Regions from separate parts of the Halomonas sp. THAF12 genome, predicted to be linked through region 1. Evidence: predicted binding sites of a transcription regulator. Region 1 holds the regulator's gene; each other region holds the start of a gene.
The links. Region 1 encodes sigma-54, which starts transcription at its own class of promoters, with help from an activator protein. Its sites were predicted from a motif close to TGGCACNNNNNTTGCTNT; they were not measured.
Positions count from the first base shown of each region.

Region 2: FIU88_RS07440 (urease accessory protein UreD) is a predicted target of sigma-54. The motif match lies at 3,578-3,595, and genes of this name have one in related genera.
Region 3: speB (agmatinase) is a predicted target of sigma-54. The motif match lies at 1,794-1,811, and genes of this name have one in related genera.

Region 1 is NZ_CP045399.1:2,585,211-2,591,599, forward strand. Features, by position in the region: gene FIU88_RS11915 (KpsF/GutQ family sugar-phosphate isomerase) at 1-679, shown strand, start outside; gene FIU88_RS11920 (HAD family hydrolase) at 694-1,251, shown strand; gene lptC (LPS export ABC transporter periplasmic protein LptC) at 1,256-1,840, shown strand; gene lptA (lipopolysaccharide transport periplasmic protein LptA) at 1,837-2,364, shown strand; gene lptB (LPS export ABC transporter ATP-binding protein) at 2,361-3,086, shown strand; gene FIU88_RS11940 (RNA polymerase factor sigma-54) at 3,244-4,644, shown strand; gene raiA (ribosome-associated translation inhibitor RaiA) at 4,757-5,068, shown strand; gene FIU88_RS11950 (PTS sugar transporter subunit IIA) at 5,072-5,557, shown strand; gene rapZ (RNase adapter RapZ) at 5,592-6,389, shown strand, end outside.
Region 2 is NZ_CP045399.1:1,627,660-1,634,048, reverse strand. Features, by position in the region: gene ureC (urease subunit alpha) at 1-1,727, opposite strand, end outside; partial or broken gene FIU88_RS07450 (urease subunit beta) at 1,880-2,182, opposite strand; gene ureA (urease subunit gamma) at 2,248-2,550, opposite strand; gene FIU88_RS07440 (urease accessory protein UreD) at 2,628-3,533, opposite strand; gene urtE (urea ABC transporter ATP-binding subunit UrtE) at 3,818-4,516, opposite strand; gene urtD (urea ABC transporter ATP-binding protein UrtD) at 4,510-5,358, opposite strand; gene urtC (urea ABC transporter permease subunit UrtC) at 5,355-6,389, opposite strand, start outside.
Region 3 is NZ_CP045399.1:3,393,438-3,399,826, reverse strand. Features, by position in the region: gene FIU88_RS15735 (YjiH family protein) at 1-741, opposite strand, end outside; gene speB (agmatinase) at 805-1,755, opposite strand; gene FIU88_RS15725 (sigma-54-dependent Fis family transcriptional regulator) at 1,934-3,355, shown strand; gene FIU88_RS15720 (helix-turn-helix domain-containing protein) at 3,425-4,033, opposite strand; gene FIU88_RS15715 (C4-dicarboxylate ABC transporter substrate-binding protein) at 4,218-5,255, shown strand; gene FIU88_RS15710 (TRAP transporter small permease subunit) at 5,345-5,860, shown strand; gene FIU88_RS15705 (TRAP transporter large permease subunit) at 5,857-6,389, shown strand, end outside.

The sequences.
Region 1 (6,389 bases):
GAACTCCGGCGAGACCGCCGAGGTCACCGCCCTGCTGCCGCTGATCAAGCGCCTCGGCGCACCGTTGATCAGCATGACCGGCCGCCCCGGCTCGACCCTGGCTCGCCACGCCGAAGCCCATCTGGACGCCGGTGTCGAGCGCGAGGCCTGCCCGCTGGACCTGGCCCCAACCTCCTCGACCACCGCCGCCCTGGCGCTGGGTGACGCCCTGGCCGTGGCACTGCTCGAGAGCCGCGGCTTCACCGCCGAGGACTTCGCGCTCTCGCATCCCGGCGGCAGCCTCGGCAAGCGCCTGCTGCTCAAGGTCTCGGACCTGATGCACCAGGGCAGCCGCCTGCCGAAGGTCGCGCTGGGCAGCCCGCTGCGCGATGCGCTGCTGGAAATCACCCGTCAGGGGCTCGGCTTCACCTGCGTGATCGCCCCCGACGGCCTGCTGGCCGGGGTCTACACCGACGGCGACCTGCGCCGCACCCTGGATCAGTTCAACGACCTGTCGTCGCTGACGGTGGATCAGGTGATGACCGTGCCCGGCAAGCGGGTCTCGCCCGACACCCTGGCCGCCGAGGCCGTGCGCCTGATGGAAGACAACCGCATCACCGCGCTGGCCGTGGTGGACGACGACGGCCGCCCGGTGGGCGCCCTGCACATGCATGACCTGCTGGCCAGCGGCGTCATCTGACCCAAGGAGATTCCATGTCCTCAGACGCCCCCCTGCAGCATCCGGACCTGGTCGAGCGGCTGCGCCGTGTGCGCCTGCTGGCCCTGGACGTGGACGGCGTGCTGACCGACGGCCGCCTCTACTTCGATGCCGACGGCGACAGCCTCAAGGCCTTCCACACCCTCGACGGCCACGGCCTCAAGCTGGTGCAACGCGCCGGCATCCAGGTGGCGCTGATTACCGGCCGCGACTCGCCGATGGTCACTCGCCGCGCCAGCGCGCTCGGCATCCGACATCTCCATCAGGGCATCGAGAAGAAGCTGCCGACGCTGCGCCAGCTTTGCCGGGACCTGGCGCTGGACCTCTCCGAGATCGCCTACTGCGGTGACGACCTGCCCGACCTGGCCCCGATCCATCGGGCCGGCGTCGGCATCAGCGTGCCCGGCGCGCCGAGCTACATCCGCCGGCACGCCGACTGGGTCACCGAGCGCGAGGGCGGCCATGGCGCGGTACGCGAGATCTGCGACACCCTGCTCCAGGCCCAGGACCGGCTGGACGCCGTGCTCGACACCTACCTGAACGGCCAGGACTGACGCCATGCGCCTCCCCCGCCCCGGTTTTCGCACCTGGCTGTTCCTGCTGTTGCTCGCCCTCGGCGGCGGCCTGGCGCTGCTCGACCAGCGCCCCGAGGCACCGCCGGGCCCCGCGCCCCAGGGCGAGACGGGAGAGCCCGACTACTATCTGGAAGACGCGCACCTGACGCGCTTCGACGCCCAGGGCGCACCGCACCAGCGACTGACCACGCCGCGCCTGGAGCACACGCCGGTCGACGACGTCACCCGGCTGACCACGCCCCACGCCGAGCTCCGCGACAGCGAGGGCCGGCTGTGGCTGGCCGACGCCGAGCGCGGACGCCTGGAAGACGGTCAGCGCCTGCTCACCCTCCAGGGCCAGGCGGTGCTGACCGCCCCCGAGGAGCGCTGGCGGCTCGAGACCGAGCGCCTGCACTACGACAGCCTCGCCGGTCACGCCTGGAGCGACACGCCGGCGCGACTGAGCCAGCCGCCGCAGCGGATGCGTGGCGAGCGCTTCGACGCCTGGCTCGATGACAACCGCGCCCGACTGACCGACAATGTGCGCGGCCACCACCCGCCGGACACCCAGGAGGACCCCGAGTCATGACGCGATCCCTCGCCTCACTGCTCAGCGCCGCACTGCTCGCCACCGCGCTGGCCGCCCCCGGCGCCTTGGCGCTGGAAGGTGACGCCAGCGCCCCCATCCAGGTCGAGGCCGACCGGCTGGACCTCGACGATCGCGCCGGCACCGCCGTCTACCAGGGCGACGTGCGCATCCAGCAGGGCAGCATGCAGCTGACCGGCGACCGCGTGGAGATCCAGCGCAACGACGCCGGCCAGCTGACCACCGCCACCGCCACCGGCCAGCGCGCCTACCTGGAGCAGCAGCCCTCCCCGGATCAGCCGCTGGTCCGCGCCTGGGGCCGCACCGTGATCTACCACGTGGCCGAGCGGCGCATCGAGCTGGTCGACCAGGCCGAGCTGCACCAGGGCGGCGACACCTTCGACGGCGGCTACCTCGAATACTTCCTCGATCGCCGGGTGGTGCAGGCCCGCTCCGACGCCCAGGGCGTCGGCGAGAGCCAGCGCGTGCGCATGACCCTCGAGCCGGAACAGCAGGACGGCCCATGAAGACCCTGAGCGCCCGGAACCTGGCCAAGAGCTACAAGCGTCGCCGCGTGGTCCACGACATCAGCCTGGAGATCCAGCAGGGCCGCATCATCGGCCTGCTGGGCCCCAACGGCGCCGGCAAGACCACCTCCTTCTACATGATCGTCGGGCTGGTCCGCGCCGACGCCGGCCGTGTCGCCATCGACGACCGCGACCTCTCCGGCGCCGCCATGCATCAGCGCGCCCAGGCCGGGATCGGCTACCTGCCACAGGAAGCCTCGATCTTCCGCAAGCTGTCGGTGGCCGACAACATCATGGCGATCCTCGAGACCCGCCGCGACCTCGACCGCAGCGGCCGCAAGGCGCGCCTGGAGGCGCTGCTGGAGGAATTCCACATCACCCACATCCGCGACAACCTGGGCATGAGCCTGTCCGGCGGCGAACGCCGGCGGGTCGAGATCGCCCGGGCGCTGGCCACCGAGCCCGACTTCATCCTGCTCGACGAGCCCTTCGCCGGCGTCGACCCCATCTCGGTGGGCGACATCAAGGGCATCATCCGCCAGCTCAAGGCGCGCGAGATCGGCGTGCTGATCACCGACCACAACGTGCGCGAGACGCTGGACATCTGCGACGGCGCCTACATCGTCGGCGACGGCCAGATCATCGCCGAGGGTGACGCCGAGGAGATCCTCGCCAACCAGCGGGTGCGCGACGTCTACCTGGGCCAGGACTTCCGCCTCTGACCCCTTGGTCTTCGCAAGTCACTGATATACTGCCGCCATGCACGGACGGGCATGGTGATTGCCGTTGGCACGCTAATTGCTGCGAACACGCTTGCATGGCGGACGCCCGGGCACTAGGGTGGAAGACCTCTTCACCGCAGGATCGGACCGCTCGCCCATGGCCATGAAGGCATCCCTTCAACTGCGTGTCGGCACCCAGCTGACCATGACCCCTCAGCTGCAGCAGGCCATCGGCCTGCTGCAGCTCTCGACCCTCGATCTGCGCCAGGAGGTCCAGCAGGCCCTCGAGGCCAATCCCATGCTCGAGCTCGAGGACGACTTCGGCGAACAGGCCGTCAGCGAGACGCCGGACGACGACTGGTCGGACGAGATCCCGGAAGAGCTCAGCGTCGACAGCGACTGGTCCGACACCTTCCAGGACGCCGGCGGCAGCGGTGAGGCCCCCGACTTCGAGCGCCAGGCCGCCGGCCAGAGCCTGCAGAGCCATCTCGTCTGGCAGTTGGCGATGAGCGGTCTCGATGAGCGCGAGAGGCGCATCGCCGAGAGCCTGATCGATGCCGTGACCCCGGACGGCTATCTGGATCAGCCGCTGGACGAGCTGCGCGATGGCCTGCGCGCCCAGGGCCTCGAGGGGCTCGCCACCCGTGAGGTCGAAGCGGTGCTGCTGCGCCTGCAGCAGTTCGAGCCCACCGGGGTGTTCGCCCGCGATCTGCGCGAGTGCCTGCTGCTGCAGCTCGCCACCCTGCCCGATGACACCCCGCTGCTGCCCCAGGCCCGGCGCCTGGTGCGCCAGTTCCTGGAGGCCCTGGCCGGCAACGATCGCCGGCTGCTCAAGCGGCGCCTGGGGCTCGATGACGATACCCTCGAAGAGGTCATCGCCCTGATCCGCGGCCTCGACCCACGGCCGGGCAGCGAATTCGCCAGCGGCGACAGCGACTACGTGATTCCCGACCTGATCGCCCGCCACACCCCCCAGGGCTGGCGCGTCGAGCTCAACCCCGAGGCGATGCCGCGGCTGCGCATCCAGCCCGACTACGCGGCGCTGATCAAGCGCGCGGACAAGAGCGACGACAACCAGTTTCTCAAGGACCACCTGCAGGAGGCGCGCTGGCTGATCAAGAGCCTGGCCAGCCGCAACGATACCCTGCTGCGGGTCGGCCACGAGGTGATGACCCGTCAGATCGAGTTCCTCGAGCGCGGCGAGGAAGCCATGAAGCCGCTGATCCTGGCCGACATCGCCCAGGCCGTGGAGATGCACGAATCGACCATCTCCCGGGTCACCACCCAGAAGTTCATCCACACGCCGCGCGGCGTCTTCGAACTCAAGTACTTCTTCTCCAGCCAGGTCGGCGACGGCGAGGACGCCCACTCCAGCACCGCGATCCGCGCCCGCATCCGCAAGCTGATCGAGGGCGAGCCGCCACGCAAGCCGCTGTCCGACAGCAAGCTGGTCACCCTGCTCGCCGAGGAGGGCATCGAGGTCGCCCGTCGCACCGTCGCCAAGTATCGCGAAGCGATGCACATCCCGTCTTCCAGCCAGCGGAAACGCCTCGGCTGAGACCCCGCCGAAGGCGATTTCCAGAGCGTGAAAACGCGTCTGTCGCGGGGGGTTTGCAAGGCATCAAAAAGGGTTACAATCGAGTCACCACCCAAGGAGCAAGGAGCGTGTCATGCAAGTCAACCTCACCGGCCATCACGTGGAATTGACCGAGCCCCTGCGTGACTACGTGCAGGAGAAGCTCTCCCGCCTGGAACGTCACTACGACAACATCACCACCGTTCAGGTCACGCTCTCCGTCGAAAAAGAACGCCAGCAGGCCGCCTGCACGCTGCACGCCGCCGGTGCCGATCTGCACGCCGAAGCGATGGATGCCGACATGTACGCCGCCATCGACGCCCTTGCCGACAAGCTGGACCGCCAGCTCGTCAAGCACAAGGAAAAGACCCAGGCCCGCGCCCAGGGCGCCGCAAGCGTCCGCTGAGTCATGTCTCTTGAAACCATCCTTCCCCCCGAGCGCACCCTCTTCGGCGTGCCCGGGGGGAGCAAGAAACGGGTGCTGGAATTCTTCAGCACCTTCATTGCCCAGAACATTCCGAGTCTCGACAGCCAGGAAGTCTTCAGCCGGCTGATCGGGCGCGAACGGCTGGGCAGCACCGGCATCGGGCACGGGGTCGCCATTCCCCACTCCCGCAACCCGCACTGCAAGGCGCCCATCGCCGGCTTTCTCAAGCTCGCCGAACCGGTCGACTTCGATGCCATCGACGGCGAACCCGTCGACCTGGTGTTCGTGCTGCTGGTTCCCGAGGAAGCCGACGACGCCCACCTTGCCCTGCTCGGCCAGGTGGCCAGCGTGATGAACGACGCCGAGACCCGCAGCGCCCTGCGCCGGGCCGGCAGCCAGCGCGAGCTTCACGACAGCCTCCTCGACGCCATCCGACGACAGGCACCGGCCGCCAGCGGTCGCGGCTGAGCGCCGCCGCCTCGACCAGGAGACCCGACCCGTCATGCAGCTCGTCATCATCAGCGGACGCTCCGGCTCCGGCAAGTCGATCGCCCTGCAGGCCCTCGAGGACCTCGGCTTCTACGCCATCGACAACCTGCCGGCGATGCTGCTTGGCCCGCTGGTCGACGAGCTGCGCAGCGGTCAGTCCCTTCGCAGCGCCGTGGCGGTCAGCATCGACGCCCGTAACCTGCCCCACGCCCTGGAGCGCTTCCCGGCGCTGCTCGAGGACGTCCGCTCCCGCGACATCCAGTGCCAGGTGATCTATCTGACCACCGACGCACGCATCCTGCTGGAGCGCTATTCCGCCACCCGGCGCCGCCACCCCCTGACCCGGGACACCGAGATGACGCTGGCCGAGGCGATCGACCGCGAGGAAGACGCCCTGGCAGAGATCCGCGACCTCGCCGACCTGCTGATCGACACCTCGCGGCTCTCGGTGCACGACCTGCGCGGCCGCATCACCGACCAGGTGGCCGGCCATCGCCGCGAAGGGCTGACGCTGACCCTCGAGTCCTTCGGCTTCAAGCGCGGCGTGCCGCTCGACGCCGATATCGTGTTCGACGTCCGCTGCCTGCCCAACCCCTACTGGGACCCGCGGCTGCGCGAGGCGACCGGCCGCGACGACAGCGTGATCGCCTTCCTCGAGAGCTATCCGGTGGTCGACGAGATGGCCGCCGACATCCTGGCCTGGGTCGAGCGCTGGCTGCCCCGCTACCGGGCCAGCCAGCGCAGCTACCTGACCGTGGCGATCGGCTGCACCGGCGGTCAGCATCGCTCCACCTACCTGGCCGAGCGGCTG
Region 2 (6,389 bases), 960 kb from region 1:
AGATGATAGCGCTGGGCCAGCGGCAGCTCGGCCAGCGGCTCGCAGGTCAGGAGCTCGCCATCGCAGCGCACCTCGTAGGTCTGCGGGTCGACGCTGAGCTCGGGGCAGGCGTCGTTGAGCTTCATGTCGCCCTTGCGCACCTCGCGCACGTTCCTGCAGGCCACCAGCTCGCTGTCGAGCCCCAGCCGCTCCTTGATGCCCGCCTCCAGCGCCGCCTGGCTGACGAAGGTCACCCGGGTGGCGCTCGCGGCGCAGCCGAAGGCGCCGAACATCGGCCGGTAGTGCACCGGCTGCGGGGTCGGAATCGAGGCGTTGGGATCGCCCATCGGCGCGGCGGCGATCATGCCGCCCTTGAGGATCAGCGCCGGCTTGACGCCGAAGAAGGCCGGGTCCCACAGCACCAGGTCGGCCAGCTTGCCGACCTCCACCGAGCCCACCTCGTGGCCGATGCCGTGGGTGATGGCCGGGTTGATGGTGGTCTTGGCGATATAGCGCTTGGCGCGGAAGTTGTCGGCGCCCAGCGCCGCGTCCTCGGGCAGCAGGCCGCGCTGCAGCTTCATCTTGTGGGCGGTCTGCCAGGTGCGGCAGATCACCTCGCCGACCCGCCCCATGGCCTGGGAGTCCGAGGCGATCATCGAGATCACCCCCAGGTCGTGGAGGATGTCCTCGGCGGCGATGGTCTCGCGGCGAATGCGTGAGTCGGCGAAGGCCACGTCCTCGGGGATGTTCGGGTCGAGGTGGTGACACACCATCAGCATGTCGAGATGCTCGTCGATGGTGTTAACGGTATAAGGCCGGGTCGGGTTGGTCGACGACGGCAGCACGTAGGGCTTGGCGCAGGCGGTCAGGATGTCCGGCGCGTGGCCGCCCCCGGCGCCCTCGGTGTGATAGGTGTGGATGGCGCGTTCCTTGAACGCCCCCAGGGTGTCCTCGACGAAGCCCGACTCGTTGAGGGTGTCGGTGTGGATGGCGATCTGCACGTCATAGCGCTCGGCCACCGACAGGCAGGTATCGATGGAGGCCGGCGTGGTACCCCAGTCCTCGTGCAGCTTGAGGCCCATGGCGCCGGCCTCGAGCTGGACCTCCAGCGCCTCAGGCAGGCTGGCGTTGCCCTTGCCGAGCAGGCCGATGTTCATCGGCAGGGTGTCGATCGCCTGCAGCATCTTGCCCAGGTGCCAGGCGCCCGGGGTGCAGGTGGTGGCGTTCGAGCCGGTGGCGGGGCCGGTGCCACCGCCGAGCATGGTGGTCACGCCGCTGGCCAGCGCCTCCTCCACCTGCTGCGGGCAGATGAAGTGGATGTGGGCGTCGATGTGGCCGGCGGTGAGGATCTTGCCCTCGCCCGCGATCACCTCGGTGCCGGGGCCGACGACGATCTCCACATCGGGCTGGGTGTCCGGGTTGCCGGCCTTGCCGATGGCCGCGATGCGCCCGCCCCGGAGGCCCACGTCGGCCTTGACGATACCCCACCAGTCGAGGATCAGGGCGTTGGTGATGACGGTGTCCATGACCGCGTCGTCGACGCGCTGGCTCTGGCCCATGCCGTCGCGGATCACCTTGCCGCCGCCGAACTTCACCTCGTCGCCGTAATGGGTCGCGTCGCGCTCGACCTCGATCCACAGCTCGGTGTCGCCCAGGCGCAAGCGGTCGCCCACCGTGGGGCCGTACATGTCGGCATAGGCCCGGCGACTGATCTTGCTGGGGGTGGTGTTGGGCGTGTTATCCGTCATGACGACTCTCCTTGATCGGCATCGCGGGATGACGAAGGACGCGCAGCCTCGGGCGCGGTAGTTCGGGTACGCGCGTCGTCGGGCGCGGCAGAAGCATTACGCTCGGCTTCGGGAGCGGTAGAAGCATTACACTCGGCTTCGGGAGCGATAGAAAGCGCCCCCATGACGTCGCCACGGAAGCCGTAGATGCGCCGATGGCCGACGAACGGGATCAGCGTCACCTCGCGCGACTGGCCGGGCTCGAAGCGGATCGCCGTGCCCGCGGCCACGTCGAGGCGCCGGCCGCGTGCCAGGTCCCGATCGAAGACCAGTGCCGGGTTGGCCTCGGCGAAGTGATAGTGGGAACCGATCTGCACCGGGCGGTCGCCGGTGTTGGCCACCTCGAGGGTGATGCGTTCACGTCCCTCGCAGAGCGCGATCTCGCCGTCCTGAAGCCGATATTCACCGGGAATCATCGATGCTCCCTCTTCGTTATTCGCGGTTATCCCATTGACGGAAAACTGATCGAGTGCCGCCAGTTTTAGACGATGGGGTGATGGATGGTGACCAGCTTGGTCCCGTCGGGGAACGTCGCCTCCACCTGCACTTCGTCGACCATCTCGGCCACGCCCTCCATGACGTCGTCGCGACCGAGGATCTCGCGTCCCGCGCCCATCAGCTCGGCGACGCTCCTGCCGTCGCGGGCACCCTCCATGATCTCGCAGCTGATCAGCGCCACGGCCTCCGGATAGTTCAGCTTGAGGCCGCGGTCGCGGCGCCGCTCGGCCAGCAGGCCGGCGGTGAACAGCAGCAGCTTGTCCTTGTCTCTCGGGGTCAGTTCCATCGCGGTCACTCCCTCGCCATAGCGTGATCGTTCGATGCCGGGGCGTGGCGGAACAGGCCCCGGCTCATGTCGGTCCGTCAGGTCAGCCAGATACGCGGCACGCAGGCAGCCCGCCCCGCCAGCCGCGGGCGCAGCACTTCCCAGGCCCGCTGACACAGCGACCAGGCGACGTTGCGTTCATCGCCCAGGTAGCGCAGCAGCAGCACGCCCTGGCGCACCGTCACCGCCCATTCCCGACCCGCCGGCAGCGCCTCGCGCAACGCGGCGATCGCACCGGCCTCGTCGTCGAGCCCCACCGCCCACAGCGTCGCCTGAACGCCGGCGCCACCCTGCCCCCAGGCGCCGCGGAAGCGACGATGGGCCGGGTCCAGCAGCTGGCGTTCGCACCACAGCGGGCGCCCCTCACGGGTCAGACGAAAGCGCTGCTCGATGGCGCCGGAGACATAAGGCAGCTCGCTTGCCGGCCGCCCCAGCGCCAGCACCTCCCAGCCCAGGCAGCGCGCCCCGGCGGCCAGCGTGATGTCGGTCACCTGGCTGCCCTTCGAGCCGTCGAAGGCGATGGTCTCCTGGGGCAGCCACTCCAGCAGCGCGTGCTCGGCCACGTCGAGCCGGGTGTGCTGATGCCAGCGCACGCCCCGGCTGTCGGCACGATAGAGCTTGTTGGCCGCCGGCGTGGTGAGCAGCGCCCGGGCCCCGGGCGCGAGCCGCGCCTCGATGGCGAGCTCGTCGCCGCTGACCAGTCCGCCGGGCGGATGCAGCAGATAGACGTGGCAGGCGCCGGGGCGGCCCGCCTCATCGGGGGCCTCCGGATAGAAGGGACGCTGCACGCGCAGCGGGCCCTGGTGGCGAGCCTTGAGCAAGCGGGTATGGCCATCGTCGCGGGCATCGAAGGCCAGCGACAGCGACGCCGCCCAGCGACGCTCGCCGTCGAAGCGGTGGCCCGACTCGGCGGGCGACGGGAGGGCACGCGGAATGGCGGTCATCGACGGGTCCTGTCGGTCGGGTGGCTGTTGTCCATTGCCCTGACTCAGCAAGTCACGTACCAAGTTGGTGAAAACACGAAATAGTCATTAATAAACAATGCCTTATTTTGTACACAATGGCGTATCCCAAGGCCGCACTGCACCAGGAAGGCACACCCAGGTCCTCGGGGCGCACTGATATCGATCGCATTTTTTCTCTTTCGCACCAGCATGATGCACCACGCCCGCCGGGAGGGGACCTCGCGACGGGCGTGGTGCAGGTGCGCCGAGTCCGACGCTCGGCGTCAGACGGTCAGGTGGGTCTTGATCAGCTCGTCGTCGAGCTCGTCGATCGCCCCTTCGGCCACGGGCCGGCCGCGATCCATGATCGCGAAGCGGTCGGCGTACTTGCGGGCGAAGGGCAGCTTCTGCTCCACCAGCAACACGGTCAGGCCGTCCTCTTTGATCAGCCGGCGGATCACCTCGCCGATCTGGGCGACGATATTGGGCTGGATGCCCTCCCCCGGCTCGTCGAGGATCAAGAGCTTCGGCTCCAGCACCAGGGCCCGGCCGATGGCCAGCTGCTGCTGCTGGCCGCCGGAGAGGTCGCCGCCGCGCCGGTGGCGCATCTCGGCCAGCACCGGGAACAGCTCGTAGATGCGCTCGGGAATGCGCCTGGCGCCGTCGCCGCGGGCCGCCAGGCCAGTGCGCAGGTTCTCCTCCACGGTCAGCAGCGGGAAGATCTGGCGGCCCTGGGGCACGTAGCCGATGCCGAGCCGCGAGCGATCCTCCACGCGTTTTTGGGTCAGCTCCACGTCATCGGCGTAGCGCAGGCTGCCCGAGGCCACCGCGACCTCGCCCATCACCGCCTTCATCAGGGTGGTCTTGCCCACCCCGTTGCGGCCCATCACGCAGGTGCACTGCCCGGCCGGGATCTCGAGATCGACGCCCCACAGGGTGTGGCTCTCGCCGTAGTACTGATCGAGTGCGCGAATGCTCAGCATCGGGCGTCCTCCGTGTTGTCCGACTCGGTGCCGAGATAGACCTCGACCACCCTCGGGTCGCTCGACACCTGATCCATGCTGCCCTCGGCCAGCACGCTGCCCTGGTGCAGCACCGTCACGGTGCGCGCGATCGAGCGCACGAAGCCCATGTCGTGCTCGACCACCACCACCGACTGCTTGCCGGCCAGGCCGGTGAGCAGCTCGGCGGTGCGCTCCATTTCCTGTTCGGTCATCCCCGCCACCGGCTCGTCGACCAGCAGCAGCCGCGGCCGCTGCATCAGCAGCATGCCGATCTCCAGCCACTGCTTCTGGCCGTGGGAGAGGATCCCGGCCGGCCGATCGCGGTGCCCGGTCAGGCCGATGGTGACCAGCACCTCGTCGATGCGGTCCCGCGCCTCGCCGGAGAGCCGGGCGGTCAGCGTGGGCCAGATGCGCTTGTCGGCGGCCATGGCGAGCTCGAGGTTCTCGAACACCGTCAGCGCCTCGAAGACGGTCGGCTTCTGGAACTTGCGGCCGATGCCGAGGCTCGCGATCTGCGGCTCGTTCATGGTCAGCAGGTCGTGGCGGCTGCCGAACCACACCGAGCCGTGATCGGGTCGGGTCTTGCCGGTGATGATGTCCATCATGGTGGTCTTGCCGGCGCCGTTGGGGCCGATGATGCAGCGCAGCTCGCCGTCGTCGATGGTCAGGTTCAGGTCATCGATGGCGCGGAAGCCGTCGAAGCTGACGCTGACGTCCTCCAGATACAGGATGGGGCCGTGGCGCACGTCCACCGGCGAGCGCGCCGGCGCCATGAAGTCGAAGACGCGATCGCGGCTGGCCATCTCCTTGAGCAGGTTCATGAGCTCGCTCCTTGCGCGGGTGTCTCGGAGGCGTCGTCATCGCGACGGCGGCGCAGCGACGCCAGCAGGCCGGCCACACCCTTCGGCAGCAGCACCGTGACCACCACGAACAGCCCGCCGAGGGCGAACAGCCAGGCCTCCGGCATCACGCCGGTGAACACCGTCTTGGCGTAGTTGACCAGAAGCGCCCCGATCACCGCGCCGTAGAGGGTGCCGCGGCCGCCCAGGGCCACCCACAGCACCACCTCGATGGAGAAGATGGGCGAGAACTCGCCGGGATTGATGATGCCGACCTGGGGCACGTAGAGCGCGCCCGCCACGCCGGCGAGCATCGCCGAGACCACGAACACGAACAGCTGCACCCGCTCGACGCGATAGCCGAGAAAGCGCGTGCGCGCCTCGGCGTCGCGGCAGGCCACGCTGACCCGCCCCAGCTTGCTGGCGACGATGGCTCGGCACAGCACGTAGCCCAGCGCCAGCGCCAGCCCCGAGGCCAGGAACAGCCCCAGCCGCGTGGCGTCTCTGCGCAGGTCGAAGCCGAGCAGCTCCTTGAAGTCGGTCAGGCCGTTGTTGCCGCCGAAGCCCATCTCGTTGCGGAAGAAGGCCAGCATCAGGGCGAAGGTCAGCGCCTGGGTGATGATCGACAGATAGACCCCGGTGACCCGCGAGCGGAACGCCAGGAAGCCGAACACCAGCGCCAGCAGCCCCGGCGCCAGCAGCACCATCAGCAAGGCGAACCACGCCATGTCGAAGCCGTGCCAGTACCAGGGCAGGCTGTCCCAGTCGAGGAACACCATAAAGTCCGGTAATACGGGATCCCCGTACACCCCGCGATCCCCGATTTGCCGCATCAGGTACATGCCCATGGCGTAGCCGCCCAGGGCGAAGAAGGCGCCGTGGCCGAGGCTCAGGATGCCGAGATAGCCCCACACCAGGTCCAGCGCCACCGCCAGCAGCGCGAAGCTCAGGTACTTGCCGAGCAGGGTCACGGTATAGGTCGAGACGTGCAGCGGGTGCCCCGCCGGCACGAT
Region 3 (6,389 bases), 810 kb from region 1:
GAACAGGTGGTTGATGCCGATGAAGCTGGTCACCAGCAGGGCGAAGGCGATGGAGACGATGGAGAAGTTGGTGGCGATCGCCGAGGCCTCGCGGGCGTTGTAGTAGCCCTGCTCGTACTGCTGGGTGGTGATCAGCACGCCCACGGTGCCGGACCCCATCCAGGAGGCGGTGGCATCGATGGCGCTGCGCCCGGGCAGGCCGAAGATCTTGCGGAAGGGCGTGCGCACCAGGCTGCCGATGAACTCCATGAAGCCGAAGTCGACCAGGAAGGGCAGCAGGATGGCGGCGAAGAAGAAGAAGGTCAGCAGCACCGGGGCCAGGTCGTTGAGCATCACGCCCCCGGTGAAGGAGGCGGTGACCGCCTCCGGGCCGACCTGGAAGTAGGTCATCAGCGCGAACGCCGCGCCCAGCACGCGCATGATCACCCACAGCGGCGCCACGTCGAACAGCTCGTGCAGGGCGCCCTCGCGGGCCCAGGCGGGCCGAGCCAGCTTGACCGTCAGCGTCAGCGCCACGGACAGGCACAGCACGACCGTGGCGATGGTCGGCAGGGCATCGCCGAGCAGCGCCTTGAGGCCGTCGGCCATCAGGCCCATGCCGATGTTGATGGTGTCGCCGGTGGAGAAGGGCACCAGGAACAGGCCGATGCCCAGCAGCGAGGGGATCAGGAACTTCAGCAGTCCGGCGCGGCTCAGCGGAGCCGCGCGACTGGCCAGTTGGGTGTCGAAGGAGTTGGCCATGGGGTTTCCCTATTGATCTTGTAATGGGTAGAACCCGGCCCCGGGGTGCCGGGTCGGGTCGGCTCAGTCGCGGTGTTTCACGCCGGGCAGCACGCAGAGCATCTCGTAGAGCAGGGTGGCGCCCATCAGCGCGGTGTTGCCGCTGGTGTCATAGGGGGGCGAGACCTCGACCAGGTCGCCGCCCACGACATTGAGGCCCGCCGCGCCGCGCACGATCTCCAGCCCCTGCTGGGCGGTGAGGCCGCCCATCTCGACGGTGCCGGTGCCGGGAGCGACCGAGGGGTCCAGGCCGTCGATGTCGAAGGAGATGTACACCGGGCCGTCGCCCATCTGCTCGCGCACTTCGGCCATCAGCGGCGCCAGCGACTTGTACCAGCACTGCTCGGCGGTCACGACGCGGAAACCCTGGTCGCGGCACCAGTCGAAGTCGTCGGCGGCGTAGCCGGTGCCGCGCAGACCGATCTGCACCACGCGGTTGCTGTCCAGCAGGCCCTCTTCCTGGGCGCGGCGGAAGGGGCAGCCGTGGGCGATTTCCTCGCCGAACATGTGCTCGTTGACGTCGGCGTGGGCATCGACATGTATCAGGCCGACCGGGCCGTGCTTCTTGGCGATGGCACGCAGCAGCGGCCAGGTCAGGGTGTGGTCGCCGCCCATCGTCAGCGGCACGCAGTCGTGAGACAGCACCTCGTCGTAGAAGTCGGTGATGATGTCGAGGTTCTTGGGCAGGTTGAAGGTGTTGATCGCCACGTCGCCGATGTCGGCGACCTGCAGGCTGTCGAAGGGCGCGGCGCGGGTGGCCATGTTGTAGGGGCGAAGCATGCGCGACTCGTCGCGGATCTGGCGCGGCCCCAGGCGCGTGCCGGGGCGGTTGGAGGCGCCGATGTCCATGGGCACGCCGATGAAGGCGGCATCGAGCCCGGCGGCGCTGTCCTGGGTGGGCAGGCGCATCATGGTGGCGGGGCCGCCGAAGCGTGGCATCTCGTTGCCGCCGAGGGGCTGATTGAAGTCGCTCATCTAGGGCTCCGTGTCATTGGGGTTATTCATCGCTATAGCAAGCATGAAACGTGCCATCTTTTAGTTCATTGATCTTGAATGGATTTTTGAAATAATCGATTCATTTTTGAATCGCTTTAGCGGCGGCGTGATACATTAATGGATCAAGTGATTCATTCATGCATCGCGGTGCCCTCTCATGAGCGAGCTCGACAGCTGCATCCTGCAGACCATCATCGATACCGCCCACGATCACTTCTTCGTGGTGGATGCCGAGGGGCGGGTCTGCGAGGTCAGTCCGGCCGCGGCGGCGGTCTATGGCATGTCCCGCGAGGAGCTCTGCGCCACGACCGTGCAGCAGCTCGAGGCCGCGGGCGTGCTGAAGCCCTCGATCAGCCTGGAGGTCATCCGCACCGGCAAGCCGGCCCAGCTGATGCAGGAGACCGGCACCGGAAGGCGGGTGATCGCCCAGGCGCATCCGGTGTTTCAGGGTGGCCAGCTGGTGGCGGTGGTCAGCCGGTCGATGGATCTGACCGACCTGCAGATGCTTCAGGAAGAGTATGCGCTGCTTCAGCGTCGCTTCAGCGAGCATCTCATGCGTGGCGGCGTCGCCGAGGAGCCCGGTCTGGACGTCGACCTGGGCGAGCTCGAGGTGCGCAGCCGGGTGATGCGCGAGGTGGCGCTGCTGCTGCAGCGGGTGGCGCCGACCGACGCCACGGTGCTGATGCTCGGCGAGTCGGGCGTCGGTAAGACCGCCTTCGCCCGCCAGCTGCATCGCTGGAGCGCCCGCGGCGATGGGCCCTTCATCGACGTCAACTGCGGCGCCATTCCGGAGAGCCTGTTCGAGTCGGAGATGTTCGGCTATCGGCATGGTGCCTTCAGCGGGGCCGCCCCGGGGGGCAAGGCGGGCCTCCTGGAGCAGGCCGAGGGCGGGACCCTGTTTCTCGATGAAATCGGCGAACTGCCGCTGGCGATGCAGACCAAGCTGCTCAAGACCATCCAGGACGGCAGCGTGACCCGGCTGGGCGATACGCGGGCCAGGCGCATCGACTTCCGGCTGGTGGTGGCGACCAACCAGGACCTGGCCCGGCGGGTCGAGGAAGGGGCGTTCCGCCTCGATCTCTACTATCGCCTCAACGTCATCCCCGTCACCCTGCCGCCGCTGCGCGAGCGCCGCGAGGACATCCCCGGCCTGGTCGAACGCCAGCTGAAGCGTCTCAACGCCCGCTATGGGCGCGACAAGCTGATCGGGCGTGACGTCTGGCAGGAGCTGATGGGGCGGGACTGGCCGGGCAACGTGCGAGAGCTCGAGAACTGGCTGGAGCGGGCCTGGCTGTCGGCCGGGGAGGATATCATTCGTGGCGAGCGGGCGGCCGCGGAATGGCCGGCGGCGCTGCCCGAGACGGAGCCGGAGCGGAGCACCGAGGGGAAGGCCGGCGCCGCGCTGCTCGAAGGGGAGTCGCTCAAGGCCATGCTGGCGCGCACCGAGCGCGCCGTCCTCGCCGAGCTGTGCGGCGAGCTGTCTTCCACCTATGCGATGGCCGAGCGGCTCGGGATCAGTCAGCCCAGCGTGGTGCGCAAGCTGCGTCGGCATGGGCTGCGGATTCGGTCGGCGAGCTAGTGGCAGGCCCGCATCGCCAACGCTTGCAGGCCGCACGGTGACGCTCTCCAGGGCGGCGGGCCTGCCGGTTCAGGCGTGTGCGCTGCAGACCCAGATCAGGGTGGCCGGCCGCTCCCCGCGGTAGGTCACGGCATGGCCCAGGGTGCTGTCGAAGGCGAAGCTGTCGCCGACGCCGAGCTCCACCGGGTCGTATAGCTCTGTCCATACCGTCACCTCGCCGCTGGTGACGATGACCTGTTCCTGTCCGGGGTGCTTCTGCAGCTCGCCGAATTCCTCGAGGCTGCGGTTAAGGATCGTGGTGTCCAGCACCATGTACTCCTTGGCGGCCACGTTGTTACAGAGTGGCCTGAAGCGGTAGTTGGGCGTCTCGATGATGTCGCCTTCCTGGGCACGCGTCAGCGCCCACCAGCCGCGAAAGGCGGCTTGCCCCGAGTGGTAGAACAGCTCGCTGACATCGACCTGCAGCCCCTGGGCGAGGCTGACGATCGCCTCGTAGGTGGGGGAGATGTGGCCGTTCTCGATGCGCGACACGCTGGCCGCCGAGATGCCGGAGGCGCCGGCCATGGCGGCGATGGTCAGCCCTCTGGCCTTGCGCAGGGCGCGGAGGTTGTCGCCGATGGCCCCCGCCTTGCGCTGCCGGTGTTTCAGGATCCTTGACGATTCCGTTGATGTAGTCATGCGCTGGCTCCGTCGGGGGTTGTGCGTCATTGGCAGTGGCCATCCATATTTGACGCAATTTTGCGTATCTGCAATGCTTCATCGGCAAACCGATTACGGCAATATCGCGTGTGATGGCGATTGCCCGATTCTTGGTTTACCAAAAAAATAAGGGAAAACAAAAATGTACAAAGTAAAGAGAGATGTGCTCCATGTCGGTCTCGTGGCGGGCCTGCTGGTCGCCGCCTCCGCCCAGGCGGAAGAGGTCAGCTGGAAGATGGCGACGCCCTGGGGCGGCGGCCCCTGGCTGGAGCGTGACGCCAAGGCCTTCGCCGACTATGCCAGCCAGCTGACCGGCGGCGACGTGAACATCGAGGTCTTCCCCGGGGGGACCCTGGGGGGCGCCCTGCGCGTCACCAATACCGTCAAGTCGGGCGTCGCCGAAGTCAGCCACAACTACATCAATTACGACTATGGTTCCGATCCGACCGCCGCGCTGCTGGCGGGGCACTCCAGCGGGCTGACCCCCGAGGAGTTCATGCTGTGGATGTACGAGGGCGGGGGTGTCGAACTGTACGAGACGTTCCGCCGTGAAGAGTTCGGTGTGGTGGCCTTCCCCTGCTCCATTCTCGGCACCGAGATCTTCCTGCACTCCAACAAGAAGGTGCAGACGCTGGAGGACTTCCAGGGGCTGCGCCTGAGGACGTCCGGGGCCTGGGCGGAAATCGCCTCTCGACTCGGCGCCTCGACCGTGGTGATGGCCGGCAGCGACATCTATACGGCCCTCGATCGCGGCGTGATCGATGCCGCCGAGTGGGGCAGCCCGGAGCTCAACAAGCCCACCGGTTTCCAGGACGTCGCGCAGTACGTCATCCTGCCCGGCGTGCACCAGTCCGGCGGCTTCCTCGAGTGCGAAGTCAACCAGGACGCCTGGGACCAGCTGACCGAGGCGCAGCAGGAGCAGCTGCGCCTGGCCGGCAAGCTGAGCGTCTTCGACTCCTGGCTCGCCAGCTCGTTCGCCGACCTCTCCGCGTTCCAGGAGCTGGAAGAGGGCCCCAACGAGCTCGTGCAGCTGGATCCCTCCTTCGTCGATGCCATCTATGAGGAGACGCGCGCCTGGGAAGACGAGAAGGCGGCCGAGAACGAGTGGTTCGCCCGCGTGCTCGAATCCCAGCGCGCCTTCAAGCAGGAGATGACCACCTGGCAGGACTATCGCCTGCCGATCGGTGCCATGGGCCGCTAGGCGCCCACCCTTCCTACCCGACGGCGACACGGGCGGGCTCCCCGCCCGTGTCGTCTTCATGTCGTTATATCGTTGTTCGGGGCTTTCCCATGAAAACAATTGGTCTCATCGAGCGCCTGACGCGCTGGGCGGGGTATGTCGGTGCCTGGCTGACGTTCCCGCTGGTGGCGTCCCTCGTCTACGAGGTGTTCAGCCGGTACGTGCTGGGCCGGCCCACGCTCTGGGCGTTTGAAATCAGCTACATGGTGATGGGGGCGATCTTCATGCTGGGCATGGCCAATGCCCTGCGGGTCGGCCAGCACGTGAGCGTGGATGTCGTCAGCCAGCGATTCGCGCCTCGCACCAAGGCGCTGGTCAACCTGGTCTGCTATGCCGGCTTCCTGCCGGTGCTGGGCTGGCTGGTCTGGGAGCTCTCCTTCTACGCCCTGGAGGCCTTCGCGTCGAGCGAGCGCTCCGGGCGTTCGGCATGGAACCCGGTCATCTGGCCGGTGTTCAGCGTCTGGCTGCTTGGCTTCCTGCTGCTCGCCCTGCAGGTCATCGCCGAGATGCTGAAGTTTGTCGCGACATTGACCGGTCGCGCGGTCGGGCAGGGAGAAGGCTCATGAGTGACTATCTGGCGCTGATCATGTTTCCCGCCCTGATCGGGCTGATCGTTCTCGGGTTCCCCATCGCGTTCTCGATGATCGTGGTGGCGACCCTCTTCGGCATCGCCCAGTTCGGGGATGCCGCCGCTTACCAGATGTTGACCAAGATCGAGGACACGGCCTCCAACTCCATCCTGGCCGCCGTGCCGCTGTTCATCTTCATGGGGGCGATGCTCGAGAACTCGGGGATCGCCGAGCGGCTGTTCGGGGCCATCCATCTGTGGACGCGCCGCCTGCCGGGCGGGCTCGGCGTGGGCGCCGTCATCATGGGGACCGTCTTCGCGGCCGCCAGCGGCGTGGTCGGTGCCACCGAGGCCGTGATCGGCATGCTGGCCGTGCCGGTGATGCTCAAGCATCGCTACGACAAGTCGCTGATATCGGGCACCATCTGCGCCAGTGGCTCCCTGGGCACGGCGATCCCGCCCTCCATCACCGTGGTCGTGCTCGGCCCCGTGGCCGGGGTGTCGGTCGGTTCGCTGTTCAGTGGCCT